One region of the Streptomyces sp. CA-251247 genome, then DNA from elsewhere that is predicted to be linked to it. Evidence: predicted binding sites of a transcription regulator. Region 1 holds the regulator's gene; the other holds the start of a gene.

Region 1 (15,626 bases):
AACTCCCCGATGTCGGCGAGGTCCGGTGTGGCGGGGTAGACGTCGTCGTACACCGCGGCGAGCGCGTCGCTGTAGGCGGCGGTCACGGCGGCTCCGAAACCGCCCATGTCCGCGGGCAGTTCGGTGGCCCCGGCCGCGTCGGTGTCCGCGGGCAGTCCGGTCGCCGGTTCAGCGGTCTCGGTCGTCATCTCGGCTTCCTTCGTTCGCGGTGAGGTTGTTCTCGGGGTGGAGCGGGTCGATGCCCGCCTCGGTGAAGGCACGGGCGACGCGCTCCTCCAGCGATCCACCGTCCGGCGATCCACCGTCCAGCGGCCCGCCGTCCGTCGTCGCGTGGTCCGTCGTCGCGTGGTCGGACGTCGCGTGATCGGACGTCGCGTGATCGACGAGAGCCGTTGCCAGCGCAAAGCTGCGGTGCTGGCCGAAACTCATCCCTCCGTGCCCCGGCCGCGGGTCCTGCGGGTCCCACGCCGCGGCGACGCCGGGCGCGAGCTGCCGGGTGAAGAGCGAGGTGCTCTCACCGGCCCCGAGTCCCGCGACCGCCTCGACGACGGCGGCTTCCGCCTCCTCGTGGCGGCCATGCAGATAGATCACGATGCCGTCCCGGCGCGGGAAGTCGTCCGGGTCGGAGAGCGCCTTCGCGTGGTACCGCGCCCCGGTCCGCTCCAGCGCCCTGAGGGCGGCGGCCCACAGCCGTACCGCACCGTCCGTGTCCGTCGCGTGCAGAAAGAGCCGGCGTACGGGACCCGGAGGACTGGGCAGGGCGCGCGAGCCCATCACGTAGAAGAAGCCGGGCGACAGCGCCGGACGGCTCGCCTCCAGCGCCAGGTCGACGAGCTGTCCCGGCTCGCAGGGGCCGGGGGTGAGCAGCCGGTCGGCGGGCACGCGGGCGGTGATCTCCGGCAGTCGTACGACGAGTTGGTCCCCGTCGGGCCGGCGCAGCACCTCGATCAGCCGGCCGCGCACCGGCGTCGTGGCGTGCGGCACCCCGGCGGCGAGCCGCCCTTCGAGGCCGGCGTCACGCAGGCTGCGGCGCGGCGGGGTGTCCGCCTCCCGGCGGTGGGCGCCGTTGCCGGCGTGGAACTCCTCGTACAGCGCGTTGCTGAGCCGGCCGCGCAGATCGCGCGGACTGTCGGCGGTCAGCGGCCGGCCCGCGACGGCGGCCGCGAGGCCGTCGGCGCGCACGGACACCCGGTCCAGGGCGGCGGCGAGCCGTGGGGCAAGCGTCTGTGCGGGCGCTTCGGCGGTGAGGGTCATGGGGTGCTCCCGGACGAAGGGCCGAGCCGCAGCGTCGCGACGGCGGCGGCGGGGTCGAGCAGAAGGGTGCGGCCGATGCCGGCAGCGGCGCGGGCGACGGGGTTGAGGACGGCGTGCGCCTGCGCGGTGGCGATCAGCCGGTCGTACAGATGCCAGCCCGCGAAGGCGACGGCCCGCTCGGCGAGACCCGGATCGGGGTCGCGGCACTCCAGATAGCCCTCCCAGAACGCCGCGATACGGGGGATGTGGCGGCGCAGCCCGGCCGATCCGCGCTCGACGATCTCCTCGTGTGTGAGGTCGAAGCCGAGGGCGGGAGCGTCCTTGTCACCGGTCGGCGCGAACACCGAGTACGTCGCCTGGAAGAGCCACTCCCCGGCGAACGCCCCGACGTCCCGTGCGGCGTCGGCCAGCCGGAACTCCTCCCAGTCGCACAGGTGCAAGGTGCCCTCGTGCAGGATGAACTGGTCGAAGCGCAGGTCGCAGTGGGCCGGTGTGCGCGGCGCCGCCCGCTCGGCCTCCCGCAGCCGCCGGAGAGCGGCCACGGCATCGGCGTCGTCCTGCACGAGCTTCCACGCGGCGATCTGCGCCATGCTGCGGTCGCCGACCTCGCTCCAGGGGAATGCCTCCAGCCAGCGCAGCGGCGGCAGCGGGGCCTCGCTCGTGTCGATCCCCTCCACGCCCTGCGGGTCGAGGGAGTGCAGGGTGGCGACGGCCCGGCCGGCGGCCCGGCACAGGTCCTCGCCGAAGTCACCGTCGAGGGCGGCCTCCGAGCCGGATCGCGCGCCGGGCAGCAGCCGGTAGGCGCTGATCGCCGCGTCCTCGTGGGTGCCGAGATGCTCGGGAACCCGCAGCGGGGACTCCGGCGTCAGCCCGGCGGCCAACTGCTCGAAGACAAGGGCGCGTTGCAGTTCGGGGCTGGTGCCGTCGGGGCCACGGGCCACGGTCTTGACGAAGACCTGTGCGCCGCCGCCGGTGGTGCCGGCCCAGTTGTCGTTGCGTCCGCCGAACGACGTGAGCCCGTCGGGCACGAACGGCCCGAGGCCCAGACGCTCCAGCAGCTCGGTCACCTGCGGAGCGGCCTCGGTGGGCCGGTACCGCAGCAGAGCAGGCTCGGTCGTGGTGGTCATGACTCTCCCTGGGGGACCGCGCGGCGGCCCTCCTCGTCGATCAGCTCGGCGGTGAAGTCGAGATAGCCGTGCAGCTCGTCGCTCCACCCGCCGTAGGTGGCGAAGTCCTGCATGTGTGTGGCGACGCGCAGCACGGCGCACCGCCCGACGGCCACCGGGTCGGGACCGGGGCCGTACGTGTCGAGAAAGCCGCGCCGCAGGTCGTCGTTGCCGAAGTACGGCATGGCCCAGGCGAGTTCGACGAGATCGCCGAGCATCCACCCGAGGTCCAGTTCGGGCCGGCCCACGGCCAGGTCCTCGCCGGTCAGCAGCGCCACGCGGCCCCGGCTCAGGGGCGGTATCAGCGCGCCGACGGAGGCCCAGCCGTGGACCAGGTGTGTGCCCCGGGCGGCGTCGTCCGCCCAGGAGGCCAGCCGTGCGGTCCGCCGCTCGCCCCAGACGTCCCGGGCGAGCTCCCGCAACCGTCCTGCGGAATCCGGGAGTTGTTCCCCCGCGATCCACGCGCCGAGCCGTCGCAGTCCGGGCGGGGTCCGCGGCGGGCCCGGTACGCGGACCCGGTGCACCGCCCGCAGGGTCCGGGCGGCCGAGACCAGTGAGTGGGCGGCGAGCCGCCTGGCCTGCGGACGGGGGTCCCGCAGCCAGGCGGCGAGGGAGGCCGACCCGGCGGCCCGGTGGAGCAGCCCGTCGCCGTACGGTTCCGCGACGGCGGCGAGCGCGGCCCCCGTCTCGGGACCGAGGCGCGGTACGAGGGGTGCCAGGGGTGCGGTGAGCGGCCGGGCCGCGAGCGGTCCGGGCAGATGCCACCAGAGGAAGCCGCCGCCCGGATCGTGCAGGACCCGGGTGAGCTGGAGGTCCGTCCCGTACTCGGCCACGGGAGCCGCGGTGGTCACACGGCCGCCTTCGCCGTGGCGCGCGCGACACACAGGTCGTACAGCTCGTTGAGCGGCGCCGAACCGCCATCCGCGACCTCGCCCGTACTGGCGCTCTCGGCGACGATCGTGGGCGCGAGCACCACGCCCGGCCGGTTGCGCAGCACCTCCAGATGTCCTTGGACCACGGGGCTCTTGAGGGAGCCGGGCGGAAGAGAGGGTGCGACACCCACCAAGGCGTCGGTGGAGTGGAGGGCGAGCATCAGTGGTGTGTCGGCGGCGCCGAGCGCGAACCTGCTCACGAAATTCAGGGTGGCGGGATGCACCAGGACGAGATCGGCCCAGCCCGCGATGTCCACGTGCGGGACATTCGGCCCGGAGAATTCGTTCCAGTCGTCGACGACGACATCCCTTTTGGACAGTACGGACACGGCGTCCCGGGAAACGAAACGGCATGCGGACCGGGTGAGCGCGACCCGTATCTCCGTATCGGGAAGGGAATTGTTCAGCCAGTTGATCCAGAAGGGCAGAAAGGCCACCTGGAGCGCTCCCGTTCCGACGACGAGTACGCGTCCGAACCGTGTGTCCGGAAGATCCATGACGCCTCCTCGTGGGCTCGGCGGACGGGACGGGGCCGGGGTCCGGCCGGCAGCGCGGGCGCGCCGGCCGGACCCCGAGGCTCAGCTCACGGCAGGCGTGATCAGCACTTCTTCTCGACGGTCTTCGCGGCGAGGGAGCCGAGCGCGGCGGCACACTGCTGCGAGGAGCGGGCGGTGATGATGGTGGCGCGGATCGCCCACGGGATGGTGGGGCTGAACGCCGGGGCGGCCTCCTTGCCGTCGTGCAGGCCCAGCTCCTCGGCCGAGGTGTAGGCGGTGTAGCCGTCGAACAGGTCCTTCTCGGAAACGTTCTGCATGAGAATTCCTTCGGTGGGTAACTGCCCTTTCGGGCTTATCCGTTGCGGACAGATCGATAGTGGCCCACCTCGCGGACCCGGCACCATTGGCTGTTGCGGCAACGACCGTTGCGGCATTGCCGCTCGGGGCATGGCCGGTCACGGCATAGCCGCAAGCGCCCATTCCCCCCGCACATATAGAGGGACTAGAAATACCGGGGTGAACACACCTGACGCAGAACAGCCTCCGGCCGAGCGGCCCGCGCTGCGCGCGCTGCTCTCGTATGCGCGGCCGCACCGCGGAGTCCTCTCGGTGGTGCTGCTGCTGACCCTGCTGGGCAGCGCCGCCGGCCTCGCCCAGCCCATGGTCATCCAGTCGGTTCTCACCAAGCTGATGACCGGCAGCAGCCTGCGCGACGACATCCTTCTGCTGGTCGGGCTGCTGGTCCTGTCGGTGGGACTCATGTGGTCCCAGGCCTGGTTGAGCGAGCGCACTGCCGAACGCGTGGTCCTCCAGGTCCGCCGCGGCCTCATCTCCCGGCTGATCCGGCTGCGCACCAGCGAGCTGGACCGCACCGAACCGGGCGGCCTGACCACCCGCGTCACATCGGACTCCACGCTCGTGCAGCACGCGGCCACCGGCGGGCTCATCCAGCTCGTCGACGGATCGATCCATCTGCTCGCCACCATCGTGCTGATGGGCATCACCAGCCTGCCGCTGCTCGGCATCACCTCGGGCGTGCTGCTCGTCATCGGCGTCGCCATGGGCGTGGTCATGCCGCGCATCCGCCGCGTCACCACCGAGGCACAGCGCTCCGTCGGCGACATCGGCGCCGCCCTCGACCGCTCGCTGGGCGCCGCCCGCACCGTGAAGGCCAACGGCGGCGAGGCGAAGGAGACCGAACGCGCCACGGCGGCCGCCGAGAGCGCCTACCGCGCCGGACTCACCGGCGCCCGCTACCACGCCATGATCGCCGTGCTCTCCGGCCTGATCGTGCAGGCGTCGTTCCTCGCGGTCATCGGGTTCGGCGGCGCGCTCGTCGCCACGGGCACCCTGGACCTGGCGGCCCTGATCGGCTTCCTGCTCTATCTGTTCAACCTGGGCGGGCCCGTGCTCTCGCTCGTCGGCGGAACGACCGCGCTCCAGCAGGGGCTCGGCGCCCTCGCCCGTATCGAGGAGGTGCGCGAGATGGAGGCGGAGGACGACGTGGACGAACAGCCCGCCGCCCCGGTCGGCCCGCCGCCCCGGGTCACCGTCGAGAACCTGACGTTCGGCTATCCCGGACGGACGCCCACGCTGGTGGGCACCAGCTTCACCGCGCCCGCCGGCGAGGTCACGGCGATCGTGGGCCCCTCCGGGTCGGGGAAGACCACCGTGTTCTCCCTGATCCAGCGGTTCTACGACCTGGACGGTGGCAGCATCCTCCTCGACGGCACCGACATCCGCTCGTTCACCCGGGCCGAGCTCAGACGCCGTATCGCCTATGTGGAGCAGGACTCACCGATGCTTGCCGGCACGATCCGGGAGAACCTCCTGTACTCCGCGCCCGACGCGAGCGAGAACGACATCGCGGACGTGCTGCGCAAGACGCTCCTGGACGGCTTCGTGGCGGGCCTGCCCGACGGGCTCGACACCGCCATCGGCTCCCGCGGCCTCGCCCTGTCGGGCGGGGAACGCCAACGCCTCGCCATCGCCCGCGCGTTGCTGCGTCGGCCCCAGGTGCTCCTCCTCGACGAGGTCACCGCGCATCTGGACGGCCTGAGCGAGACGGCCCTGCGCAAGACCGTCGAACAGGCCGCCGAGGACTGCACGGTGCTGCTCATCGCGCACCGGCTGTCCACCGTGACCTCCGCCGACCAGCTGATCCTCTTCGAGGGCGGCCGGGTTCGCGACCACGGGCTGCACCAGGACCTGCTCGCAAGGAATGATCTCTACCGGGACCTCACCGCGACCCAACTGGCCGCGGCCCACTGAGCACCACCCCGACACACTGTCGTGAACCGTCAGTTCTGACCACACTGAAGGACCGAAGGACCCCCCATGAACGACACCGCCCCCACACCCGCCCCCGTCCAGGACGACCGCTTCGGAGAGCTGCGCATCCGGCTGGAGGGCCAGGAATCCCTGCTGGTCGAGGGCGAGGGGATCCCCCGGATCACCCTCGACCGCACGCCGGACTCGGAGAAGGACGACCACATCGCCATCGGCACCCGTGATCCCGAGCAGCTGACTCTGCGGATCGACGGGACCCCGGCGAAGCTGACCCCGTCCAAGGGCCGTCTGACCCGGCGCTCGTACGCCGTGGACGTCGACCACGCGGGTACGTCGTACCGCCTGGTCCCGGACTCCGTCCCCAGCAGCCGCCTCGTCCGTGACGGCCGGCACATCGGCGACTTCTCCTCGGACGGCGACGGCCGCGTGATAGCGGAGTGGCGCGAGGGCGCGGAGATCGAGCCGCTGGACGCGTCGGTGGGCTACGCCCTCGCGGCGGCCTTCGGCACGGGGGCCCAGCCCATGTGGATGATGGCGATCGACGCGGTGGCCACGGCCCTTCCGTAGCGGGCGACTTCGGGCGCAACGGCGCCGAGCTGTGCGGACGCTCCGGCGCGGAGCTGTCCGTGCGCTCCGGCAAGGAGCTGTCCGTACGCACCGGCGGCCGGCGGGCTGTCCCCGAGCAGGCGCCCGGAGACGCGAAAACGCCGGACAGGCGGGGAGATCCCCGGCCTGTCCGGCGTTCGCGCTCACGCGATCGCAGGCGCTCGCCTCGCCGTCAGACGCGTACGCCCCTGATGTCGTCCGCGTACAGGTTCGACACGAGCGCCGCCTCGAAGCGCGACTTCAGATTCAGCTTCCGCACGATGCTCGTCGTGTGCGCCCTCACCGTGCGTTCGGCGATCCCCAGCCGGCGCGCCACCCACCGGTTCTGCTCGCCGCTCGCCAGCAGGAGCAGCACCTCCAGCTCACGCTCCGTGAGCCGGGTGAAGTCCAGTACGTGTCGATCGGTCACTGATATCAAGGCTGCCTCCTTCATTGATCGTTCACCGTCCCCCGTCCATCGACCGGTCCGGGCCCTCGCAACGTCTTTACCGTTGAATTACCCTCTCCTTGATCACTTCGGTGGCTCGCGCAGCATCTGACCCATGCCCGCCGGGCCATCGGCAGGACGGCACGGGGGGCAACAGTGAGCGGCGCAAGCCTGTCCATACTCGGACTGACAGCCACGGAGGAGCGTGTCTACCGGCACTTCCTGAGGAATCCGGACACCTCCGCCGAGGACATCCATGTCCTCCTCCACGCAGCGCGCGAGGAAGTCGAAAAGGTGCTGGAGCGGCTCACGGAGCTGAGCCTGCTGCGCACGGGAGAGAGCGGCGGGACCGTCGCCGCCGACCCGGAGAACGCGGTGGACCGCCTCACCGATCTGCGGCTGCGTGAACTCCACGACCAGCTCCGCCAGGTCACCCAGTCCCGGCATCTGATCGCCGGGCTGCGGGCCGAGCAGGACGCGCGCCCGCTGGTGACCCAGGGAGTCGAACGGCTGGAGGTCCTCGCCAGGCTCCGCGACCGGATCGACGACCTGGCCTTCTTCGCCCGCGAGGAGATCCTCTCCGTCGAGCCGTACACGGCTCTCACCCCGGAGAACATCGCGCACTCCAGACCGCTCGACACCCGCTGTCTGCGGCGCGGTGTCCGCATCCGCAGCGTGGTGCTGCGCGAGGCGCTCGACCATCCTCCGACCGTCGCCTATCTGCGCGAACTGACCGTGCAGGGCGCCGTGATCCGCGTCGCCGACAGTCTCTCGGAGCGCATCCTCGTCTACGACCGGCAGACCGCGCTGGTCCCCGTCGATCCGGTGGACACCGCCCGCGGTGCGCTGGTCACCCAGCAGGCCGGGCTGGTCTCCAACATCCTGGCGCTCTTCGAGAAGATCTGGGACCACGCGACGGATCTGCCCGCCCTCACGGACACGGAGTCCACGTCGTCGGGCGTGCTCTCCGGTGTCGAGCAGCAGGTCCTCGAGGAGATGTGCCGGGTGGCCAAGGACGAGACGGGCGCCCGGAACCTGGACATCTCGGTCCGTACGTACCGCCGTCATGTGGCCGATGTGCTGCGCATCCTGGGGGCCAGCAGCAGACCGCACGCGGCCCTGCTGGCCCGGGAGAAGGGCCTGATCTAGCAACGGCGGGCGGCCGGCGTCACGAACGCGGCGCCTCGGCGGGCGGCCGGCGTCACGAGCGCGGCGCCGCCTCCCGCCATCCCGGCGATCCCTCCCTGAGCGCGGCCGTGAGCCGCTCGTGTACGACATCCGTTCCGGCTCCCCCCGCCGAATGGACCCGCAACCAGATGCGGTCCTCCTCCACCCGCTGCCCGCAGACCCAGTCCGCGGGCAGCATCCCGATGAGCCTGATGACGGCGATCTCCCCCGGCGCCGCGTCGGCGGCGACGCGGACGGCGTGCAACTCGGTGCATCCCCCCGCTGCCGCGAACCCCCCTGCCCCCACAGGCCCTTCCACCCACGCGGGCTCGCCGGTCTCCGCGAACCCCCCTGCCCCCACGGCCCCTTCCGGCCCGGCGGGTACCTCCCGCGCCCTCTCGACCGGCACCCTCACTGCCAGCCGTTGACGCACATCGCCACGCTGCCCACCACAGTGGAGAAGGGCTTCGGCAGGGGCAGCCCACAGAGCTTCGCGGCCACCTCGGCCGCCCTCCCCGACTGCCCGTGCACACCCTGACCGCCGATGTTCCCGGCCTCTGCCGGGCCGGCCAACGCCTGGGCCGGCGCCGCCAGTGCGAGCACGGCCACGCCCGAGATCAGAGCCGTGGTGCTCTTCCTGGCAACAGTGCTGACGCTCATCGCTCATTCCCCCACAAACCTCGCGTGCTGACTCTTTCCTGCCGGCGAGTTCCAGCCTGCCAGCGGGTCCGGACGCACTCCACCGAGATCGCTGTCAGCTTGCTGCACCGGGGGGTCAGCTATATGCCAGCGGACAGCACGACGGCGGGGCCGGAGAGCATGTCGCTCTCCGGCCCCGCCGGGTGTCCTGCTGAAAGCCCTGGACCGGCAGCCCCGGACCGAAAGGCCCTACTCGGAGGTCCGCTTGGGCCGCCACACCACCAGCGCGCTCGCCTGCTGCACATCCTGGTACGGCACGAGATCGCGCCGGTACGAGGCGTGCACCTGTGCCTCACGCTGCTGCATGGCCGCCGCCGCGCCCTCGACCGCCGAAGCCAGCTCGGCGACACGGGACTGGAGCGCCGCGACCTGGTTCTCCAGCTCGATGATGCGCTTGATACCGGCCAGGTTGATGCCTTCGTCCTGCGACAACTGCTGGACGGTGCGCAGCAGTTCGATGTCGCGGGCCGAGTAACGCCTGCCCCGGCCGGGGGTTCTGTCGGGAGAGACCAGACCGAGCCGGTCGTACTGACGCAGGGTCTGGGGGTGCAGGCCGGACAGCTGGGCCGCCACCGAGATCACATACACCGGTGACTCTTCGGTCAGCTGATAGGGGTTCCGGCTGCGTCCGCTCCGGCCATCCATCTCATGCTCCCTTCGCGGCCTGGAACAGCTCGGCCCGCGGGTCCTCTTCCGCGGTGGCTTCGCGGTAGGCCTCCAGCGCTTCCTTCGCCTTGTCGCTCAGCTCCTTGGGGACCGCGACCTCGACGGTGACCAGCAGATCACCGCGGGTGCCGTCCTTGCGGACGGCTCCCTTGCCACGGGCCCGCATCGTACGGCCGTTGGGGGTGCCCGCGGGCAGTTTCAGCGTGACCGGCGGGCCGCCCAGGGTGGGCACCTTCACCTCGCCGCCGAGCGCCGCCTCCGTGTAGGTGACGGGCACGGTGACCGTGAGGTTGTCGCCCTTGCGGCCGAAGACGGGATGCGCGTCGACGTGTACGACCACGTACAAGTCGCCCGCGGGACCGCCCCGTTCGCCCGGGGCTCCCTTGCCGCGCAGCCGGATCCGCTGGCTGTCGGAGACACCCGCGGGGATCCTGACCTGCATGGTGCGCGAGGAGCGGGCGCGCCCGCTGCCCTTGCAGACCTCGCAGGGGTCCTGCGCGATGAGCCCGCGGCCCTTGCAGTCCACACACGGGTCGGTCAGCGAGAACGAGCCGCTGCCGCCGCGCGAGACCTGGCCGGTGCCGACGCAGGTCGGGCACACCCGGGGTGTGCCGTTCTTGTCGCCGGTGCCCGCACACGCCTTGCACGCCGCCGAACTGGACATCCGCAGCGGGACCGTGGCCCCGTCGACCGCCTCGGTGAAGCTCAGCGTCACCTCGGACTCGATGTCCTGGCCGCGGCGGGGCTGCGTCCGCGTACCCGCGCCGGTGCCGGCGCCGCGGTTGAACAGCCCGCCGAAGACGTCGCCGAGGCCGCCGCCGAAACCGCCGGCGCCGCCGCTCTGCGGCCCGCCCTGGGCGCCCCCGAAGAGGTCGCCCAGGTCGAAGTTGAAACTGCCGCCGGCGGCACCGGGCCCGGCCCGGAAGCCGCCGTTGCCGAAGAGGGCGCGCGCCTCGTCGTACTCCTTGCGCCGCTTGGGGTCGCCGAGTACGTCGTTGGCCTCGGAGATCTCCTTGAAGCGCTCCTCCGCCTTGGTGTCGCCCTTGTTGGCGTCCGGGTGGAACTCGCGGGCGAGCTTGCGGTACGCCTTCTTGATCTCGGCCTCGGTGGCGTCCTTGGGGACGCCGAGAACCTTGTAGTAGTCCTTCTCGACGAAGTCCTTCGTGCTCATCGACGTCCCTCCTCTCGGACGATCATTGCGTCAGCCCTCGTCCGGGCCACCGCTCTCCTCGTCGTTCGCCGTCTCGTCCTTGGGGGCCGCGCCCGGCTGGGGCTCGGCCACCGCGACCCGCGCGGGGCGGATGGTCCGCTCGCCGATGCGATACCCCGGCTGAAGCACCGCGACGCACGTGGTCTCGGTGACGTCCGGTGCGTAACTGTGCATCAGCGCCTCGTGGATCGTCGGGTCGAAGGGCTCGCCCTCCTTGCCGAACTGCTGCAGGCCCATCTTGGCGGCCGCCGTCTCGAGAGATTCGGCGACCGACTTGAACCCGCCCACGAGTTCCCCGTGTTCACGGGCGCGGCCGATGTCGTCGAGCACGGGCAGGAGCTCGGTCAGCAGAGCCGCCGTGGCGATCTCCTTGACCGTGATCCGGTCGCGCTCCACACGACGGCGGTAGTTCTGGTACTCGGCCTGGAGCCGCTGGAGGTCGGCCGTGCGCTCGTTGGCAGCCGTACGGACCTGGTCCAGCTGAGCCGTCAGACCGGCAATCTTTGCTGCGTCCCCTGCCGGGGCCGCCGGGCCCTCCTTCTCGGAGGGCTCGGCGGGCTCGGCGGCGTCGTCAGATGTCGCGCCGGAGGGGACGGAGGGGTTCTCGTCGTGCTCGTCGAACCCCGGAGTCTCCTCCGTCACGCGGCACCACCCTGACGCCCGGAGTCCTTCTCGTCGTCGACGATCTCGGCGTCCACGACGTCATCGGCGGCGTCCGCGGACTGACCCGCGGCACCGTCCTGCGCGCCCTCGGCGCCACCGGCGGCCTGGCCGGCCTGGGCGTCGGCGTACATGGCCTGGCCCAGCTTCTGCGAGACGGCGGCGACCTTCTCGGTGGCGGTGCGGATCTCGGCCGAGTCCTCGCCCTTGAGCTTCTCCTTCAGCTCGCCGAGCGCCTCCTCGACCTCGGTCTTCACATCGCCCGGGACCTTGTCCTCGTTGTCCTTGAGGAACTTCTCGGTCTGGTAGACGAGCTGCTCGCCCTGGTTGCGGGACTCGGCGGCCTCGCGGCGGCGGTGGTCCTCGTCCGCGTACTGCTCGGCCTCCTGGCGCATCCGGTCGACCTCGTCCTTCGGCAGCGAGGAGCCGCCGGTGACGGTCATCTTCTGCTCCTTGCCCGTGCCGAGGTCCTTCGCGGTCACGTGCATGATGCCGTTGGCGTCGATGTCGAAGGCGACCTCGATCTGCGGGACCCCGCGCGGGGCCGGCGGCAGACCGGTCAGCTCGAACATCCCGAGCTTCTTGTTGTACGCCGCGATCTCGCGCTCACCCTGGTAGACCTGGATCTGCACCGACGGCTGGTTGTCCTCGGCCGTCGTGAAGATCTCGGACCGCTTGGTCGGGATCGTGGTGTTGCGCTCGATGAGCTTGGTCATGATGCCGCCCTTGGTCTCGATACCGAGGGACAGCGGGGTGACATCGAGGAGCAGGACGTCCTTGACCTCACCCTTGAGGACACCGGCCTGGAGCGCGGCGCCGATGGCGACGACCTCGTCCGGGTTCACGCCCTTGTTGGCGTCCTTGCCGCCGGTGAGCTCCTTGACGAGCTCGGCGACGGCGGGCATACGGGTCGAGCCACCGACGAGAACGACGTGGTCGATCTCGGAGAGCTGGATGCCCGCGTCCTTGATGACGTTGTGGAACGGCGTCTTGCAGCGCTCCAGCAGGTCCGCGGTCAGCTGCTGGAACTGAGCGCGCGTCAGCTTCTCGTCCAGGTGCAGCGGGCCCTCGGCCGATGCCGTGATGTACGGAAGGTTGATCGTCGTCTCGGTCGAGGACGAGAGCTCGATCTTCGCCTTCTCCGCGGCCTCGCGGAGACGCTGGAGAGCCATCTTGTCCTTGCCGAGGTCCACGCCGTGACCGTTGGCGAACTGCTTCACCAGGTAGTCGACGACACGCTGGTCCCAGTCGTCACCACCGAGGTGGTTGTCACCGTTGGTCGCCTTCACCTCGACGACGCCGTCGCCGATCTCCAGCAACGAGACGTCGAAGGTGCCGCCACCGAGGTCGAAGACCAGGATGGTCTGGTCGTCCTTGTCGAGGCCGTACGCCAGCGCGGCCGCGGTGGGCTCGTTGACGATGCGCAGCACGTTCAGACCGGCGATCTCGCCGGCCTCCTTCGTCGCCTGACGCTCGGAGTCGTTGAAGTACGCCGGGACGGTGATCACCGCGTCGGTGACCTTCTCGCCGAGGTAGGACTCCGCGTCGCGCTTCAGCTTCTGCAGGATGAAGGCGCTCATCTGCTGCGGGTTGAAGTTCTTCCCGTCGAGCTCGATCTTCCAGTCGGTGCCCATGTGGCGCTTGACCGACCGGATGGTCCTGTCGACGTTGGTGACCGCCTGGCGCTTGGCCACCTCGCCGACCAGCACCTCACCGTTCTTCGCGAAGGCGACGACGGACGGCGTGGTCCTGGCACCCTCGGCGTTGGTGATGACGGTGGGCTCGCCGCCCTCCAGAACGCTGACGACGGAGTTAGTCGTGCCCAGGTCGATGCCGACCGCACGTGCCATGTCAATTCCTCCAGCAGACTTGAGTAGATCTGGCTCAAGGATGCACGACCCGGTCTTCGTAGTCAACAGACCTGAGTCGACCCCACTCAACTTTTATCCCGCTCTTATATGCATACTTCGCCGTGACCGGTGCCGCATGCCCGGCCGAACGGCCTCACACGCGTGGCGCAGCGATCGAATGGCGTTCGTCTGCCAGAGTCGTAGCCGCAATACCGCCAAACGCGCAAAAATACGGTCAAGGCCAGTCAACAGCGGAGGAAGGGTGTGCGCCCATGATGCCGGTCGAGCGGCTGACGCCCGTCAGGCGTGTGTCCGCCAAACGCCTGATGGATGTGACGGGCGGCCTGCTGCTGCTCCTTCTTCTGACCCCACTGATGGCCGTCATCGCGGTCACGGTCGCCCTGACCTCACGGCGGGCGGCCCTCGTCCGGCACCGGCGCATCGGTCTCGCCGGCCGCCCCTTCGGCATACTCGCCTTCCGCGCGGCCCCGGGCACCCGCACCGGACGCCTCCTGCGCCGCCACTTCCTCGACGAGCTGCCACAGCTGGTCCATGTCGTCCGTGGAGAGATGTCGCTGGTGGGGCCCCGCCCGCTGCGCCCCGAGGACGCCGACCCCGCCGTCGGCGGGCTCCGCACCCGCCTCGGGGTGCCGCCCGGCCTCACCGGCCTCTGGCAGGTCAGCGGCCGCTCCGACATGCCCTGGGAGGAGAAGGCCGTCCTCGACCTCCACTACGTCGAACAGCACTGGCTGGGACTCGACCTGGCGATCATGGTCCGCACGCTGCCCGCCGCCCTCGTCGGACGCCGCCCGCGCGTCCCGGTGAGGCATGCCTGAGCGACACAGATCACCGGCCGCCCGGCTACAGTGCGGCGGAATAAGTGGGTACTCTCAGCACGGACTGGATAAGTTACCGCTTAGTAGTGCTGGATAGTTTCCCACCCTCGCAGGCCCGAGGAGCCCCCTCATGCAACTCGCCGCGATCATCGTGTCGTTGGTTCTGACCGTGGTCGGCGTTGCGCTCATCGCCCGAGCCGTCGCGCAGATCTACCGGTTCGTGAAGCTCGGCCAGCCCGTGCCTGCGGGCAGCCGGACCGACGACCCCAAGCAGCGCACGATCACCCTGGTCAAGGAGTTCCTCGGCCATACCCGTATGAACCGGTGGGGGATCGTGGGCTTCGCCCACTGGTTCGTCGCCATCGGCTTCCTCACCCTGCCGCCCACACTGGCGCAGGCGTACGGGCAGCTCTTCGAGGCCGACTGGGTCCTGCCGATCCTGGGCGGCTTCCTGCCGTTCGAGATGTACATCGAGTTCATCGGTCTGATGACGGTCGTCGGCATCGTCGTCCTGATGGCGATCCGGCTGCTGAACCTGCCCTCCCGCGCGGGCCGCAAGTCCCGCTTCGCCGGCTCGAAGGCCTGGCAGGCCTACTTCGTCGAGTACGTCATCCTCACCATCGGACTCGCCATCCTCGCCCTGCGCGGGCTCGAGGGCGCGATCCACCACGTGGACCACTACGAGGCCGCGTACTTCGTCTCGTACCCCCTGGTCCTGGCCTTCGAAGGCCTGAGCGTCTCCACGCTCCAGACGCTGATCTACTTCACCGCGATGATCAAGATCGGCACCTCGCTGATCTGGATGATCACGGTCTCGCTCAACACCAACATGGGTGTCGCCTGGCACCGCTTCCTCGGCTTCCCGAACATCTGGTTCAAGCGGAACGCCGACGGCTCCACCGCCCTCGGCGCGCTCCAGCCGATGACGAGCGGCGGCAAGGAGATCGACTTCGAGGACCCGGGCGAGGACGACGTGTTCGGCGTCTCCCAGGTCGAGCAGTTCTCCTGGAAGGGCATCCTCGACTTCTCCACGTGCACCGAGTGCGGCCGCTGCCAGTCGCAGTGCCCCGCCTGGAACACCGGAAAGCCGCTCTCCCCGAAGCTGCTCATCATGTCGCTGCGCGACCACGCGCACGCCAAGGCCCCGTACCTGCTGGCCGGCGGCGGCAAGACGATGGAGGGCGAGGAGAAGGCCTCCGAGGAGCAGCTGAAGGACGTTCCCGCGGCCGCCCTCGCCGAGGCCGAACGGCCGTTGATCGGCACGCTCGAGGAGAACGGCGTCATCGACCCGGACGTGCTGTGGTCCTGCACCACCTGCGGTGCGTGCGTGGAACAGTGCCCGGTCGACATCGAGCACATCGACCACA
Region 2 (15,626 bases), 1.2 Mb from region 1:
GCGAGATAGCCCTCGGCGGTCTTGATCTCGGGTCCGGTGACGGTGGCCGCCAGCGAATCGCGGGCGTCCTTGCCGGCGGCCTGGTCGAAGTCGGCGAGGGCGGCGAGTTCGCGTACGCGGGCCTGCTGGGCCGCGCCGCTCAGGCCGTTGCGCAGGGCGTCGCCCGGCGCGTCGGCCTGCTCCTCCTCGACGGGCAGCCCGGTGATCGGGTCGATGGTCTCGGTGGTGCCCTTGCCCGGCACGGCGAGCGCGGCGAGCAGCAGCCCGCGGGTGGCGGACGCCTGCTCGACGGCGAGCCCGAGTTCGGCGGGCGCGCGGGTGTCGCCGCCCGACGCGGTCCGGGACGCCCCCCAGGCGCGCGGCGGGGTCTTCTCGGTGAGTTCGTCGGCGACCGCGTGCAGATGGGCGATGACGCCGGAGTACGCCCGGTGGGCCTCGGTGGCGGTGCCCTTGCCCGTCAGGGCGGTGCGGCGCACGGAGGGCACGGCGGCCAGTTCGCGCCGCAGTCCGGCGTGGTCGCCGGAGATGAGGCTGCCGATCTCGTCGATCTGCCGGTCGACGCGGGCGCTCGTACTGTCGGAGACGACCCGCCGGTCCTTCTCCTCGCCCTTCTGGTCCTCGCGTCCGGCCGCGATGTACGAGGTGACCTCGTCGCGCTCGTCGGCGAGCGAGTGGGCGAGGGTGACGGCCTCGCGGTTGAGGCCGGCGAGGGTGACCAGGCGCTGGGACTCGGTCAGTTCGGCGGAGGCGTTCAGGATGCCGGGCGTGCCCGCGGCGATGACGACGAGGCCGACGACGGCGACACCCGCGACCAGCCGGTTGCGCACCCGCTTCGTGCGGCCGCGCGCGACAGGGTCCGGCGAGGTCTCCTGTGCCGGGAACGTCTCAGGGACCAGGGGGGCCTGAGGCCGCTTCTTCTGCACCGGTGCTCGCAATCCTGCTTGACTTGTCCGCCCTTGCAGCAGAGATGACGACCGGTCACACGCGAGTTCCCGCCCCCTGCACGGCTTCAGACCATTGCAGTGCTCCTGGGAGGGATGCGCGCATCGGCCGCTCCGCCACCTGAACGAGTGAACAGCAATCCGGAGTTGGCAAACAACTCGCGCCGGTCGCCGGATCGGCCCTCTCCGGTCGGCCGGCTGGATCTTCCGGCCGGGCTTTGGCAGGATGCGCGCCCGCAGCTTCGCCGCCCGGCGGCCCGTCACCGAGGAACATGCCCTGACCTGCCGGTACGCGGCATTTCGGCAGGGGTGCAGGCATCGTGAACGAGTCGTGCAGACTGGGGATCATGCGTATCGAACTCGCGACCGCACCCGGCTCGCCCGAACACCCCAACGAGGACTGGGCGTCGGTCGCCCTTCCCGCCTCGGGCCAGGGGGGAACGCTGGTGGTGCTGGACGGTGTGACCCCGCCGGTGTCGGGCTTCGGGTGTGTGCACGGGGTGCCGTGGTTCACCGCACGGCTCGGCGGCGCGCTGGTCGAACTGTCCGGTTCACTCCGGGATATGACACTGGCCGATGCGCTCTCGGCGGCAATCCGGCGCACCGCCGACGCCCACCGCGACACCTGTGACCTTTCTCACGTGCGTACGCCGCAGGCCACCGTGGTGATGGTGCGCTGGGGCGGCCCGCACGACGACGTCGAGCATCTGGTGCTCTCCGACTCGGCGCTGCTGCTGGAGTCGCCCGACGGCCAGGTGCGGGCGGTACTGGACGACCGCATCGACCGGCTGCCGCGGGAACAGCTGCGGACGCACGCCACGGCGGACCTCCTGCGCAATGCGGAGGGCGGGTTCTTCACCGCCGCGGCCGACCCGGCCGTGGCCGCCCGCGCGGTGACCGGCCGGACGCCCCGGTCCGAGGTCCGCGCGGTGGCCGCGCTGACGGACGGCGCCTCCCGGTGGGTCGACATGTTCGCCGAGGGGAGCTGGACCGAGTGCGTGGCGCTGCTGCGCAAGGAGGGGCCGCAGGGCCTGATCGACCGGGTCCGGACGATCGAGGCGGCGGCAGAGGAGCGTACGGAAGTGATCCGCTGGAAGCTGCACGACGACGCGGCGGTGGTTTTCGCGGAGCTCTGAGCGGGACCGGGCCACCGGTCCGATGCACCCGGGTCGGGCCGCCGGTCCGATGCGCGCCGGGGTCGGGCCGCCGGTCCGATGCGCGCCGGGGTCGGGCCGCCGGTCGGCGAGCGGGCGCCCGCCACTCGTTCGGCCGCTTCAGGCGGCCTGGGGACCGCCACCCGTTCGGCCGCCGCAAGCAGCGGCGGCAGGCCACCCGTTCGGCGTCGGCAGACACCGCGGCCCCCGCCACCCGTTCGGCGGCGCCGGGCGGCAGGCCCAGGCCGTCCGCCGGCAGCGGCGACCCGCCACCCGTTCGGCGTCGGCGGTCATCCCATCGGCCGAGCGGCCGAGGACGAAATCTAGCTCTCCGCCCGCGCGTTCAGCTGATGGAGCAGCCTCGCCAGCTCCGCGATCTCGCCGCGGTCCCAGCCCGCGAGCTTGCGGACGTAGCGGTCGCGGCGGGCGTCCCTCACTCGGCGGAACCGCGCGAGACCTTCTTCGGTGAGCCGGACGAGTGACGCGCGGCCGTCGGCCGGATCGGGCTCGCGGGTCACCAGCCCGAGCTCCTCCAGGGCGTGCAACTGCCGGCTCATCGTCGCCTTGCCGACGCCGAAGTACACCGCGAGATCGGTCGCGCGCTGCGGCCCCGTCTCGTCGAGCCGGACGAGCAGACCGTAGGCAGCGGGCTCCAGTTCGGGGTGGACCTCGCGTGCCATCTCGCCGGAGGACGCCCTCGCCCGGCGCAGAAAGACCGCCAACTCCCGCTCCAGGGCCAGGAATTCGTGGTCCACGCCGTTGTCGGCCTGCGGGCCCGCTTCCCCGCTCGTACCGCTTTTGTGCACGTCAGCACCCCTCGCGCGCTTTCCCGATCCCGGATTTTGCTTCCAGCGATTCACACGTTCGCTGCTCCGTCAGTATTTCGCAGGCGTAGACCGATGGCAGCTCCCCACCCCTGACCCTCCGGGCAGGTCTACGTGCGTAGCTTTCCGCATGGCATGTCCACACCATATGGCTGGAGCGGGCGCCTGCCGGCACGTCCTCAGGTCCCCCACCGAGATCTTCGGAGGCACGCTTGTGCCCGTGCAAAGATCCGGAACGACCGTTCCCCTCCGCCCCGCGAGGAGATCCCGCCGCTCCCTCATCGCAGTGTCCGGCGCACTCCTCGCTGTCCTTTCCCTCCTCTTCACCCTCCCCGGCACCGCCGGCGCCGACGACGTCCCCCCTCGGGGCTCCGCCTATCTGGGCATGGGCGTCATCGCGCACGACGGCCAGGGAGGACTGCCGCGCAGCAGCCGCGCCGCCCAGTCGGAAGGCGTCGACGTCTCCAGCCACCAGGGCAACGTCGACTGGCCGACGCTGTGGAGCAGCGGTGTGAAGTGGGCCTACGTCAAGGCCACCGAGGGCACCTACTACCGGAACCCCTACTTCACCCAGCAGTACGGCGGTTCGTACGACATCGGGATGATCCGCGGCACGTACCACTTCGCCACGCCCGACAGGACGACCGGTGCCGCCCAGGCCGACTACTTCGTCAGCAACGGAGGCGGGTGGTCGCAGGACGGCCGCACCCTCCCCGGCGCGCTGGACATCGAGTGGAATCCCTACGGCGACGCCTGCTACGGCAAGTCCCCGGCAGGCATGGTGACCTGGATCGGGGACTTCCTGAACCGCTACAGGGTCCTCACCGGCCGGGACGCGGTGATCTACACCGCCACCACCTGGTGGACCCAGTGCACCGGCAACTACGCCGGCTTCGGCGCGAGCAATCCGCTGTGGATCGCGCGCTACAACACCACCCCCGGCACCCTCCCCGCCGGCTGGGACACCCACACCATGTGGCAGTACACCTCGTCCGGACCGACCGTGGGCGACCACGACCGTTTCAACGGGGCGTACGACCGGGTCGTGGCCCTCGCGAACGGCTGACCCCTGTACCGTCCGGCAACCGCCGGAACGGCCCTGCGACCGCACCGCCCCGCGTGTTCCCTGGTCTCAGGACCAGTGCGCGGGGCGGTCGAGTGTTCCCGGCAGCCTGGTGGAGGCATCGCCCCGGGCCGCGTTCAGCTGCGGCTGGGTGACGAAGAAGCTGCCGGTCAGGTCCGCCCCCGACAGGTCCGCGTCCCGCAGGTCCGCCCCGATCAGGTCGGCGAGGCGCAGATCGGCGCCACCGAGGTCGGCGGCGATGAGATACGCGCCGCGCAGGCTCGCTCCCCGCAGGTCCGCACCCCTGAGCCGGGCGCCCATCAGGTCCGCTCCCCTGCGGTCCTTCTTCCGGCGGCCCGCTCCGGCCCGTACCAGCTCGCTGGTGCGCAGCAGGACCACGTTGATCCGCTGCCGGTGCGCCGCCACGTCCAGTTCCGCGAGGGCGTCGGGCCCGAGATCGGTGAGCGCCTCGGTCTCCGTCAGCAGGCCCCGGATCTCGCCGTGCAGGGAGCGGGCCGGCTCCAGGGTGAGCGCCTCGTTCAGATACCAGAGCAGCTCGTGGAGCTGACGGACGACGGGGAACACCGCGAACATCTGTGCGGCCGTGTCGGGGGCCGACCGCCAGTCCTTGCCGCCGAAGGTCGTCAGGGAGACCTTCTGCCCGGCGCCGAAACAGTCGTAGACCGTGCAGCCGGTGAAGCCGCTCGGCCGCAGCCGGGTGTGGATGCCGCAGCGGAAGTCGGCGGCGAGGTTGGGGCAGGGGGTACCGGCGTCCTTGTCCAGCGCGAAGTCCGCGGACCGGGTGAAGGGCAGGGCCACACAGCACAGCCCGAAGCAGTTCCCGCAGTCCGCCCGCAGCTCGCCGTTCCCGGCCGGTCGGGACGTCGTGTTCATCGCTCCATTGTGGCGGACCGGGCGGGACCCCCGGCGCACGGGCGCCGGGGGTCCCTCTGTCCGTCATGTCATCCGTGCGAGCAGGTCAGCCGCACTGACCCGCGGGACGGTCCCTGCTGACCAGGTCGGTCCAGCCGGTGGTTCCGTCGATCCAGACCACCTGACGGCCGGAGACCGCGGCCGGGGAGATCTGCTCACCGCGGTTGCAGGACAGCCGCTCCTGCTGTGAGCCGTCGGTGGTCAGCTGCCAGATCTTCGGCAGCGTCTCGTTGCGCAGCGCCAGGTCGGGCAGCTGGCTGTTCACCGTGACGGCGGTGTCGGAGACCGTGAGGTCGAAGGAGACCAGCGCCTTCGGCTTGCGCTCCGAACTGATGTCGACCGTGCCGGTGCCGTCCAGCGCCGACCTGCGGATGCCCATCTGGCCCTCGTCGTTCAGGTTCTCGTCCACGAGCCAGAAGGCGTGGGTCGCGTTCACCCCGGTCTGTCCGAGGACCTGCGGCTCGCCGAGCTGCTGGGCCAAGGTCGCCTTGCCGGTCTTCAGGTCGAGGATCTCGACGCCGAGCTTGTAGTCGTCCGGGGTCGGATACAGCTTGGCGTAGGAGAGCTTGCCGTTCCTGATCGCCGGCAGGGCGGTCAGGATGTCGAAGCCGCCGCCGTCGACGAGCGTGGGCCGGGTGTCCCCGGGACGCAGATAGCTGACATGGCGGTCGCCGAAGATGCCGGACGTCTCGAAGACGACGACACCGTTCTCCACCCGCAGTCCGCTGATGCCGCTGAACGAGGTGTAGAGCTTCTTGATCGGCCCGCCGGCGACCGGCCGGGACAGGATGTCCAGGCTGGTGGTGCCGTACGCCGCCCACACGACGGTCTTGCCGTCGGTGGCCGGGTAGACGTGGTAGCGGCCGTCGTTCGGACTGACCGGCTTCGCCGCGCCCTTGCCGTCGGTGCGGCCCGTGTAGACGGAGTACGGCTCCGAGCCGTCGTCGTTGGACTGCGAGACGACCCACTGGCCACCGCCGGCCTGGGCGCCGGTGCCGGTGGTGTTGATCTTGCCCAGCAGCTGGTCGGAGTCGACGCCGAGGGCGTCCTCCCAGCCCGCCACGATGCCGTGGGCGTTGAAGGAACGCTTCACGGCGTTCAGCTGCTTGGCGTTGACGCCCAGGTCCTTGGCGGCGGCGAGGACGGCGTTGCGGCCGTCGGTGAAGCCGTCGAGGGGGGTCAGGTACTCCGCGAGCGCCTTGTAGACGATCCGGTCGGCGAGTTCGCCGCCCACGTCCTGGCGCAGGTCCCACAACGCGCCGGAGAAGATCGTGGAGTTGAGGTGCACTCCGCCGTTGTCGGTGGAGTAGGTGACCCCGAGGAAGTTCTTCGAGGTCTGCGCACCGTCGTTGAGGTCGCGCAGCGCACAGGCGCGGGGCGCCGCCGTACGGCAGAGGTCCTCGCCGATCAGACCCGAGTCCGGGTCGTCCATGGAGGCGCCGGACGCGGCCAGGTCGATGGCGTTGCCGAAGTAGTCGGCGATGGCCTCGTTGAGGGCGCCGGACTGGCCCGCGTAGACCAGGTTGGCGGTGTTCTCCACGACGCCGTGGGTCATCTCGTGGCCGACCACGTCGAGGTCGGCGGAGAGGGGCTTGTACTCCTCGTCGCCGCCGCCGTAGACCATCTTCTGGCCGTCCCAGAAGGCGTTGACGTACGGGAAGCCGAAGCTGGTGACGCCGACGAGGGAGTTGACCGTCATCCCGCGGCCGTCGAGGCTGTCGCGGCCGTGGGCGTCGCGGTAGTAGTCGTAGACCCGGCCGGCGGCCCAGTGGGCGTCGACCGCGCCCGCGTCGGTGGCCTCCTTGCCGACGTCCTTCGACGGGTCGGCGAACTCCTTGATGCCGCCGGGCCAGACGCCCAGGACGTCATTGACGTCCAGTTGCCGCGCGTCCCAGGTGGTCAGCGTGTTCTTGCTGCCGGCCGCCATGCGCTCGGTGTCGCTCATCAGGTACTTGGCGGCGTTCCCGTCGAAGACGAGATTCAGGCCGACCTTGGTCCCGTCCAGCTTGACGCCCGTGCCCTCGCTGCCCGGGATCGCGTCCGCCGTGGCGGAGCCGGCTCCTCGCGCGGCCGCCTTCGGGCCCGTGCCCGACGCGCCGTTGCGCTGCTCGGCCAGCGTCTTGATGCTGCTGAACTGCAGGACCGGATAGCCGGCGCGGGCGTCGATGAAGACCTGCTGGAGCACGGGTTCACCGGTGGTGGGGTTCGTGCCGCGCACGGTCACCTGGTGGGAGAGGACGCCCTCGCCCCGGGGAATCACCACGAGGCCCGCGACCGAGCCGGTGAGTGCGGCCGCGCGGGCGGAGGTGGCGCCCTTGGCGCGGATGGCGTCCGCCTTGCTGAGCGTCTTGCCGCCGAGCCGGGCCGCCGTCGCGGCGACCGCCCGTCGCACCGCGGTCTCGTTGCTCACCGTGGCCGTGGTGCCGGTCTTCAGACCGGTGAAGTACTTGCCGGACGTGCCGGTGACGACCCGCTTGCCGCCCTGGTGCTCCATGCGGACGACGTACTGCCCGCCGAACACCGGTATCCCGTGGTGCTTCTGCTGGAGCCGTACGGCTTCTTCCTTGCCGCGCTCGACGGTCGCGACCGGAGCGAGGTCGCGCCGGGCGTCCGCGATCCGGTAGCGGCTCTCCTTGGCGTCCAGATGGCCACGGGCCGCGTCCGCGGGGCTCGCCTTGGCGTCCGCCGCCTCCCTGATGCCGTCGACGAGCGACGGGGTGGCCGTTCCTGCCCCCGGCAGGACGTCGGCGGGCGGTGCGGCCACCGGCGGGGTGGCCGCCTGAGCCGGTACCGCCGTCAGCAGCAGCCCTGCCGCGCCGAGCAGCGCGGCGAGACCGGTCCCCCTGGTAACTCCCGGTCTCCGTGTGCTTGTTCTGGCCTTGCGCACAGTTCGTACCCCTCCCACGTGCTGGTCAAGCCGTAAAGGTGGTCATGGCCATGCAACCTGTGAGGCGCCAACCGATCAATGTGGTCGACGTGTTGACAAGTGGACACGCACACTTGTGTGGTCCGTGAAGACAAGGTGAGAATCCGATGCATGAGCGAGGGGGAACTGCAGACCCTCGGCCTGGGGGCCGCCGAGGAACGCACCTACGAAGCACTGCTCAAGGAACGGGGACTCCAAGCGGAGGAGCTGGCCCGTCTCCTGGGACTGCCACGCGACCGTCTCGACCTGGCGCTCGGGCACCTCGTCGAGCACGGACTGGCCGTCCCGGCCGACGGGGACGGCGCGCTGCCGCATCCGGCGGCGCCCGCCGCCGCGATCCGTACGCTCATCCACCGCCGCCAGGCCGAACTGCATCTGCGCTCGGCCGAGCTGGAGCGATTACGCATGACCGCGGACCGGATCGCCGGACGGCTGATGTCCGGCTCACCCACCGCCCCGGAGGGCGGGATCGAAGTGGTGACGGGACCGCGGGCGATCGGCGAACGGGCGGAGTACCTGCTGGCGTCGGCGGAGCGCGAGGTCGCGATCCTCGACCGCCCGCCGTATGTGAAGGGCCCGCGCGACGGCAGTGCCGGGCAGGCCGGGCTCGGTATCGAAGCACTCCTCGACCGCGGGATCGAGGTACGGACCGTCCTGGACCGGGACGGACTCGCGACACCGGGCCGGATGGGCTCGGTGGCCGGTCTGGTCGAACGGGGACTGCGGGCCCGGGTCACGACCGCCGTCCCCACCAAACTGATCTGTGTGGACCGCCGGATCACCCTGCTCCCGCCGACCGACGCGGCGGACCCGAGGGCCACCGCCCTGGTCATCGGCGACGCCCTTCTGCACAACGCGCTGGTCCCCCTCTTCGAGACGGTCTGGGAACGCGCCACGCCCCTCGGCGGCCCGGACGGCGAGGACTGCGCGCTCCCGAAGGCACAGAAGGAACTGCTCGGTCTGCTCGCGGCCGGCCTCAAGGACGAGGCGATCGCCCGCCGGCTCGGGGTCCATGTGCACACCGCCCGCCGCAGAATCAGCCATTTACTGGCGACGCTGGGCGCGGAGACCCGCTTCCAGGCGGGCGCGCAGGCGACGCTGCGGGGCTGGCTGGACTGACGGAGCCGGGGCCGGCGCGGACCGCCGCGTGGAGAGGCACTCGTGGAGAGGCGCTCATGGAGTGTGATCGCCGGCTCTGCCGTGATCACTGGACTCACCGCCGTCGGCGGGCAAGATGGCCTGATGACGTGGTTCGCTCTCCCGAAGAGACTGCCGAGGTGGCCGGCCGTCGCGCTGCTCACGGCCGTCACGGCGTGCGGTGGTCCGGTCTCGGCCACTCCCGACACGGGTGGCGGCCGCTCGCCCCTGCCGCCGGGACCCTCGCCGCAGTCGTCGGCGGCGCCGTTCGCCGGGCCGGCCTCCGCCGGAGTGCTGCTCGACGAGGACGGCGTGCACTACTGCTCCGCGAGCGTCGTGGACAGCCCGCGGGGCAATGTCGTCGCCACCGCGGCCCACTGCGTCTTCGAGTACGGCAGCTACATGGAGAACGTCACCTTCGCCCCCGGCTTCGCCGGCCCGGGCAACGGCAAGGCGCCCTACGGACGGTGGAAGGTCCGCGCCATCCAGGTCGACGACCGCTGGCGCAGGAACACCGACGCCTCGGATGCCGTCGACTACGCCTTCCTCACGCTCGAACCCGATGCGAAGGGCCGCGACGTCCAGGACGTCGTGGGCGGCACCCCCGCCGACTGGGCCTCCTCGGCCGAACGCCGGGTGACGGTCGTCGGTTACCCCAACGCGGAGCACAACCCGCAGAACCGGCCCATCTCCTGCACCACCGACACCCGGCAGGACCCGGAGCTGGACGTGTCGCTGCTGATGGAGTGTGCCGGTTTCTGGGACGGCACGAGCGGCGGCCCCTGGCTCGCCGACTACCGCAACGCCGAGCACCCGGGCCGGATCATCGGCGTGACCAGCGGCGGACAGACGGACCGCGAGTCGACGGCGGTCCGCTTCACCGCGGATGCGCGCAGGCTGTACGACAAGGCGGCGAAGGCCTAGGGCCTCGCGTTTGGATCTTGCCGGGCGGACAGCACGGAGCCCCGGGCGGAGGGGTGTTCCCTCCGCCCGGGGCTCTCGCGTCACCGGGCTTCCGTCAGGCCGCCGCGGACACGGCGACCTCCGCCGGGGCCAGCGCGATCTCCAGCACCTGGCGGACATCCGTCACCGGGTGCACCTCCAGCTTCTCGAGGATCTCGGCCGGGACGTCGTCCAGGTCGGCCTCGTTCCGCTTCGGGATCACGACCGTCGTGGTACCCGCCCGGTGAGCGGCCAGCAGCTTCTGCTTCAGACCGCCGATCGGCAGCACCCGTCCGGTCAGCGACACCTCACCGGTCATCGCCACATCCGTACGCACCAGCCGTCCGGACAGCAGCGAGGCCAGCGCCGTCGTCATCGTGATGCCGGCACTCGGGCCGTCCTTGGGGACCGCGCCCGCCGGGAAGTGGATGTGCACACCCCGGTCCTTCAGGTCGGCGACCGGCAGTTCCAGTTCGGCGCCGTGCGAGCGCAGGAAGCTCAGCGCGATCTGCGCCGACTCCTTCATCACGTCACCGAGCTGACCGGTCAGGGTCAGTCCCGAGCCGCCCGTCTCCGGGTCGGCCAGCGACGCCTCGACGAAGAGCACGTCGCCGCCCGCGCCGGTGACGGCGAGACCGGTGGCGACACCGGGCACCGCGGTACGGCGCTCGGCCGGGTCCTGCGCGGACTCGGGCACGTGGTGCGGCCGTCCGACCAGTGCGCGCAGCTGCTCGGAACCGACGGTGAACGGCAGTTCCCGCTCACCCAGTTCGTGCTGGGCCGCCACCTTGCGCAGCAGCCTGGCCACCGAACGCTCCAGGTTCCGCACGCCGGCCTCACGGGTGTACTCGGCGGCCAGCTTGCGCAGTGCCGAGTCCTCCAGGACGACCTCGCCGGGCTCCAGGCCCGCCCGCTCCAGCTGACGCGGCAGCAGGTGGTCCCTGGCGATGACGACCTTCTCGTCCTCGGTGTAGCCGTCCAGCCGGACCAGCTCCATACGGTCGAGCAGGGCCTCCGGGATGGCCTCCAGGACGTTCGCCGTGGCGAGGAACACCACGTCGGACAGGTCGAGTTCGACCTCCAGGTAGTGGTCGCGGAACGTGTGGTTCTGCGCCGGGTCCAGGACTTCGAGCAGCGCGGCCGCCGGGTCGCCCCGGAAGTCAGAGCCGACCTTGTCGATCTCGTCCAGCAGGACCACCGGGTTCATCGACCCGGCCTCCTTGATGGCCCGGACGATCCGGCCGGGCAGCGCGCCCACGTAGGTGCGCCGGTGACCGCGGATCTCGGCCTCGTCGCGTACGCCGCCGAGCGCGACCCGGACGAACTTGCGTCCCATCGCGTGTGCGACGGACTCGCCGAGCGACGTCTTGCCGACGCCGGGCGGGCCGACGAGTGCCAGGACCGCGCCTCCGCGCCGTCCGCCGACCACACCGAGGCCTCGGTCGGCACGCCGCTTGCGCACCGCCAGGTATTCGGTGATCCGCTCCTTGACGTCCTGAAGACCCGCGTGTTCGCCGTCCAGGATCGCCTTGGCGCCCTGGATGTCGTACGCGTCCTCGGTCGTCTCGTTCCACGGCAGTTCGAGCACGGTGTCGAGCCAAGTGCGGATCCAGGAGCCCTCGGGGCTCTGGTCGCTGGACCGCTCCAGCTTCTCGACCTCCTTGAGGGCCGCTTCGCGGACCTTCTCGGGCAGATCGGCGGCCTCGACACGGGCCCGGTAGTCGTCGGACTCGTCCTCGGCGCCGTCGCCGTCGAGCTCACGCAGCTCCTTGCGCACGGCTTCGAGCTGCCGGCGCAGCAGGAACTCGCGCTGCTGCTTGTCGACGCCCTCCTGGACGTCCTTGGCGATGGACTCGGCGACATCCTGCTCGGCCAGGTGCTCGCGCAGCTGCTCGGTGGCGAGCTTGAGGCGGGCCACCGGGTCGGCGGTGTCGAGCAGTTCGATCTTCTGGGCCGTGGTCAGGAAAGGTGAGTAGCCGGAATTGTCCGCGAGCTGCGAGACGTCGTCGATCTGCTGGACACGGTCCACGACCTGCCAGGCGCCGCGCTTCTTCAGCCAGTCGGTGGCGAGAGCCTTGTATTCCTTGACCAGGTCGGTGACCTGTCCGGGCAGCGGGTCGGGAACGGTCTCCTCGATCCGGGTGCCCTCGATCCACAGAGCGGCGCCGGGGCCGGTGGTGCCCGCGCCGATCTTCACGCGGCCGCGGCCGCGGATCAGGGCACCGGGGTCGCCGTCGGAGAGCCGGCCGACCTGTTCGACCGTGCCGAGCACGCCGGTGGCGGCGTACTGGCCGTCGATCCGAGGAACAAGAAGCACCTGCGGCTTGCTTGCCCCACTGGAGCGGGCGGCGGCCTGTGCGGCCTCCACCGCGGCTCGTACATCGGTGTCGGAAAGGTCCAGAGGCACCACCATTCCGGGCAGCACGACCTCGTCATCGAGCGGCAGCACGGGCAGGGTGAGTGGTGTGGACGTCGAAGCCATGATCTCCCCTTAGGCAGTGAAGTTGAGCTATGTCGACTCAATGCATGAGGGGCCGCAGATGTTCCCCGGCCCTTGTTCGCTCTCAGCGATCAGCCCTCCCGGTGGGAGAGACCGGTGGGCCGGCAGGGGGCCGCTCGGCCGAATCGCCCTCGGCGGGACCGCCCGGTCGCCCATACTGCGGCGACGGGACCACGGCCGGAGCTCAGCCCTCCTGAGCGGAGCACCGGACGCCGGCGGAGCGATCCGAGGGAGGTGTGCGGCCGATGACACGTCTCGGGCGCGGCACGGCGGGGGCAGTGGTGGCGGTGTTCCTCATGGCCCTCGCGGCGGGGTGCGGGCAGGGCGGGGACTCGGGCGCCGAGGACGGCACGGGTGGCCCGCAGAGTTCGCCGGCCTCTTCGGCCTCTTCCGCCTCACCGCCGTCATCTTCTTCTGCGCCGAACCCTCCCCCGCAGACCTCTCCACCTCCGCAGCCCTCATCGCCGCCCGCTTCGTCGGGGACCGCCCCGCCTCCCCCGGCCGCCGGACGGCAGCTGGTCGCGATGACGGTCACGGGCGGGATCGCCGGTGTGCACAACCGGCTCGTGGTCCGCGAGGACGGCACCTACACGACCACGTCGAAGACCGGGGCGGAACGTTCCGGCCGGATGAGCCCGGCTGAGCTGGCCGAGCTGCGCGGGGCCCTGAAGAGGGCCGATTTCGCCCGGCTGCCGAGCACGGCGACCGGGAGCCCCGTCATGGACGGATTCACCTACCGGATCACCCACGCAGGCCACACGGTCACGACGGACGACACCGCGGAGGTGCCGCGGCTGCGCGAGGTGATCGCGGCCCTGCCCGAGCGGTAGGGCCGGCGTCCGGGTCCGCATGCCACGACCGGAGTACGGCCCGGATCAGACCGGGTCCGTATGCCACGACCGGCGTACGGGCGCGGATCAGACCGGGACCGGCGTACGGGCGCGGATCAGACCGGGTCCGGCATACGGCTCGCGGTGCGTGCCCAGCGGCGGACGGCGGGCCAGCAGGCGAGACCGGCGAGCAGGGCCAGCGGATGGCCCCAGTCGGTGAGGGGGTCCGTGAAGGCCAGCAGGTCCTGGAGAAGCATCATCGCGACGAAGCCGAGGACCGTGACCCGCAGAACGGGGCTCAGCAGTCCGGCGAGCGCCCCGATGGCGGCCATCAGCCCGAAGCTGATGCCGTAGTCGAGGCGGTGCAGCGAGGTGGCGGGCAGATGACCGGCGGCCACGGATATACCGACCGGGACCTCGGTCGCCAGCGTCGCGCCGACATGGCCGACGAGAAAGACGAGAGCGGTGCGCGGACCGCCGATGCGGCGTTCCAGCGCGGTCAGCACGACGACGAAGGTGATGGCGTACCCAGACGCCGGACCGCCGGCGATCCACAGCGCGCTCGCGCCGAGAACCAGCAGCGGCCTGTCCGCCAGATGGGCGACATCGGTGCTGGATCCGTGCAGCAGCGAGGAGACGGTGGCGGGGTCCCCGTAGCGGGCGAACAGGGAGGTCGCGAGCAGGACGAGGAGGTACCCGAAGGTGAAGGGGGTGCCGGCCGGTGTGGGCAGCAGCCGCAGAGCCTGCCGCCACCAGGGCGCCCGCGGGGCGCCGGCGGCCGGAAAGGACACGGCGTGAGGCTGTGCGGCGCGTACGGGCCCGGTCCGCTGCGCCGGGATCGCGGGGAGCAGCTCCGTGAGCGCGGCCTGCTCCCTGAGCACCGGATCGGTACGGCCTTCATGAGCCGGGTCCGGTGTGGTGCGGGCGCGCGGGGCTCCGTCGCCCGCGGTGGTCCGGTCGCGCCTGGTCCGGTCGCCCTTCGTGTGCTGGTGCACGGCGTGAGGCCCCTTTCGCCAAGCCCCCGAACAAAACCCCACCCAATGCGATCAGCGTGACCCGCGTCTATGACGTACGCCACACGAGGCAACCTCCGCCCTCGTCCGTGCGTCGCGGGCGGGACGCCCGGACCGCACACCGGGCCGCCGGATCCCGCCGTGCCGCTCGTGTTCGCCGTCGGCGCGAACGCGGCACGCGTGCGGACGCCGCCCCGGGGCAGAAGCCCCTCGGGCCCGCGCTCCGGAATATCGGTTTGTTCCGGTCGCGCCGTCCCGCAAGCATGGTCGACGCCATCGACGGCCAGCCATCCGGAGGTACTGCCATGCCGCTGCACGCCGACGCCGAAACTCCCGTCACCCTCGACCGGCGCGAGGGGCCCTACGGGGAGATCGTGCTGCGGCAGCGCGGTGAGCACCACGAGATCATCGCCAACGGTTGCTTCCTGATGGACACCTCCGACGGGCGCTCCGAACGGCTGCTGGTGGACGCGGCGAGCGAGACACTCACCGCCAACGGCAAACATCCGTCCGCCCTGCTCATCGGCGGACTCGGGGTCGGCTTCTCGCTGGCCCACGCCGCCGCCGACCCCCGCTGGCGCCGGATCACGGTGGTCGAGCGCGAGCAGGCGGTCATCGACTGGCACCGCACGGGACCGCTCGCCCGGATCTCCGGCGAGGCACTCGGCGATCCCCGTTGCGTGATCCTGCACACGGACCTCCTCACACATCTGCGTGAGTCCGCCGATCACTACGACGCCCTGTGCCTGGACATCGACAACGGACCCGACTGGACCGTCACCGACGACAACGAGAACCTCTACTCCCCGGACGGACTCGCCGCCTGCCAGGCCCGGTTGACGCCCGGCGGAGTACTGGCCGTGTGGTCGGCCCAGCCTTCTCCGGCTTTTGAGGATGCGTTGCGGAATGCCGGATTCACCGGGGTAAGAACCGAAGAGATCCGCCTTGCCCGAGGCGTACCTGACGTGGTCCATCTCGCCGTTAGCCCTGCGTAGCCGGGACGCCGTGACTGCCTTTACGCTGCTCACCTACACACCGGATCAAATAACCAGATGCAACTCGCGAGAACGCGTACAGGGGCGGGCGATGGAGCAGACACACACCACGCACAACGGCGTCGCGGCCACGCCAGGCGCTCAGCGCCGGGTGCTGGTGGTCGAGGACGACTCGACCATCGTGGACGCCATCGCCGCCAGGTTGCGGGCCGAGGGCTTTCTCGTCCAGACGGCCTCCGACGGCCCGGCCGCCGTCGACGCGGCCGAGGCCTGGCAGCCCGACCTGATGGTCCTCGACGTGATGCTTCCGGGCTTCGACGGTCTCGAGGTCTGCCGACGGGTCCAGGCACAGCGCCCGGTACCGGTGC

The links. Region 1 encodes HspR, which represses chaperone genes until heat shock. Its sites were predicted from a motif close to TTGAGNNNNNNNNNCTCAA; they were not measured.
Region 2: the regulator HspR is predicted to act here: its motif matches at 12,425-12,443, upstream of lon (endopeptidase La).

What each region holds. Positions count from the first base shown of each region.
Region 1 is NZ_CP191861.1:4,337,229-4,352,854, reverse strand. Features, by position in the region: gene ACQPWZ_RS19225 (class I SAM-dependent methyltransferase) at 1-188, opposite strand, end outside; gene ACQPWZ_RS19220 (T3SS effector HopA1 family protein) at 169-1,254, opposite strand; gene lxmK (class V lanthionine synthetase subunit LxmK) at 1,251-2,381, opposite strand; gene ACQPWZ_RS19210 (hypothetical protein) at 2,378-3,271, opposite strand; gene lxmD (peptide terminal cysteine decarboxylase LxmD) at 3,268-3,849, opposite strand; gene lxmA (lexapeptide family class V lantibiotic) at 3,951-4,166, opposite strand; gene ACQPWZ_RS19195 (ABC transporter ATP-binding protein) at 4,366-6,120, shown strand; gene ACQPWZ_RS19190 (hypothetical protein) at 6,187-6,705, shown strand; gene ACQPWZ_RS19185 (LuxR C-terminal-related transcriptional regulator) at 6,917-7,153, opposite strand; gene ACQPWZ_RS19180 (helix-turn-helix transcriptional regulator) at 7,328-8,320, shown strand; gene ACQPWZ_RS19175 (hypothetical protein) at 8,373-8,603, opposite strand; gene ACQPWZ_RS19170 (hypothetical protein) at 8,750-8,998, opposite strand; gene ACQPWZ_RS19165 (heat shock protein transcriptional repressor HspR) at 9,227-9,682, opposite strand; gene dnaJ (molecular chaperone DnaJ) at 9,684-10,874, opposite strand; gene grpE (nucleotide exchange factor GrpE) at 10,905-11,555, opposite strand; gene dnaK (molecular chaperone DnaK) at 11,552-13,423, opposite strand; gene ACQPWZ_RS19145 (sugar transferase) at 13,696-14,259, shown strand; gene ACQPWZ_RS19140 (heterodisulfide reductase-related iron-sulfur binding cluster) at 14,390-15,626, shown strand, end outside.
Region 2 is NZ_CP191861.1:5,502,934-5,518,559, reverse strand. Features, by position in the region: gene ACQPWZ_RS24595 (sensor histidine kinase) at 1-923, opposite strand, end outside; gene ACQPWZ_RS24590 (protein phosphatase 2C domain-containing protein) at 1,289-2,077, shown strand; gene ACQPWZ_RS24585 (MarR family winged helix-turn-helix transcriptional regulator) at 2,419-2,901, opposite strand; gene ACQPWZ_RS24580 (lysozyme) at 3,134-3,985, shown strand; gene ACQPWZ_RS24575 (pentapeptide repeat-containing protein) at 4,052-4,876, opposite strand; gene ACQPWZ_RS24570 (M4 family metallopeptidase) at 4,962-7,802, opposite strand; gene ACQPWZ_RS24565 (helix-turn-helix domain-containing protein) at 7,953-8,960, shown strand; gene ACQPWZ_RS24560 (trypsin-like serine peptidase) at 9,084-9,902, shown strand; gene lon (endopeptidase La) at 9,997-12,402, opposite strand; gene ACQPWZ_RS24550 (protealysin inhibitor emfourin) at 12,945-13,250, shown strand; gene ACQPWZ_RS24545 (rhomboid-like protein) at 13,367-14,245, opposite strand; gene ACQPWZ_RS24540 (spermidine synthase) at 14,569-15,258, shown strand; gene ACQPWZ_RS24535 (response regulator transcription factor) at 15,350-15,626, shown strand, end outside.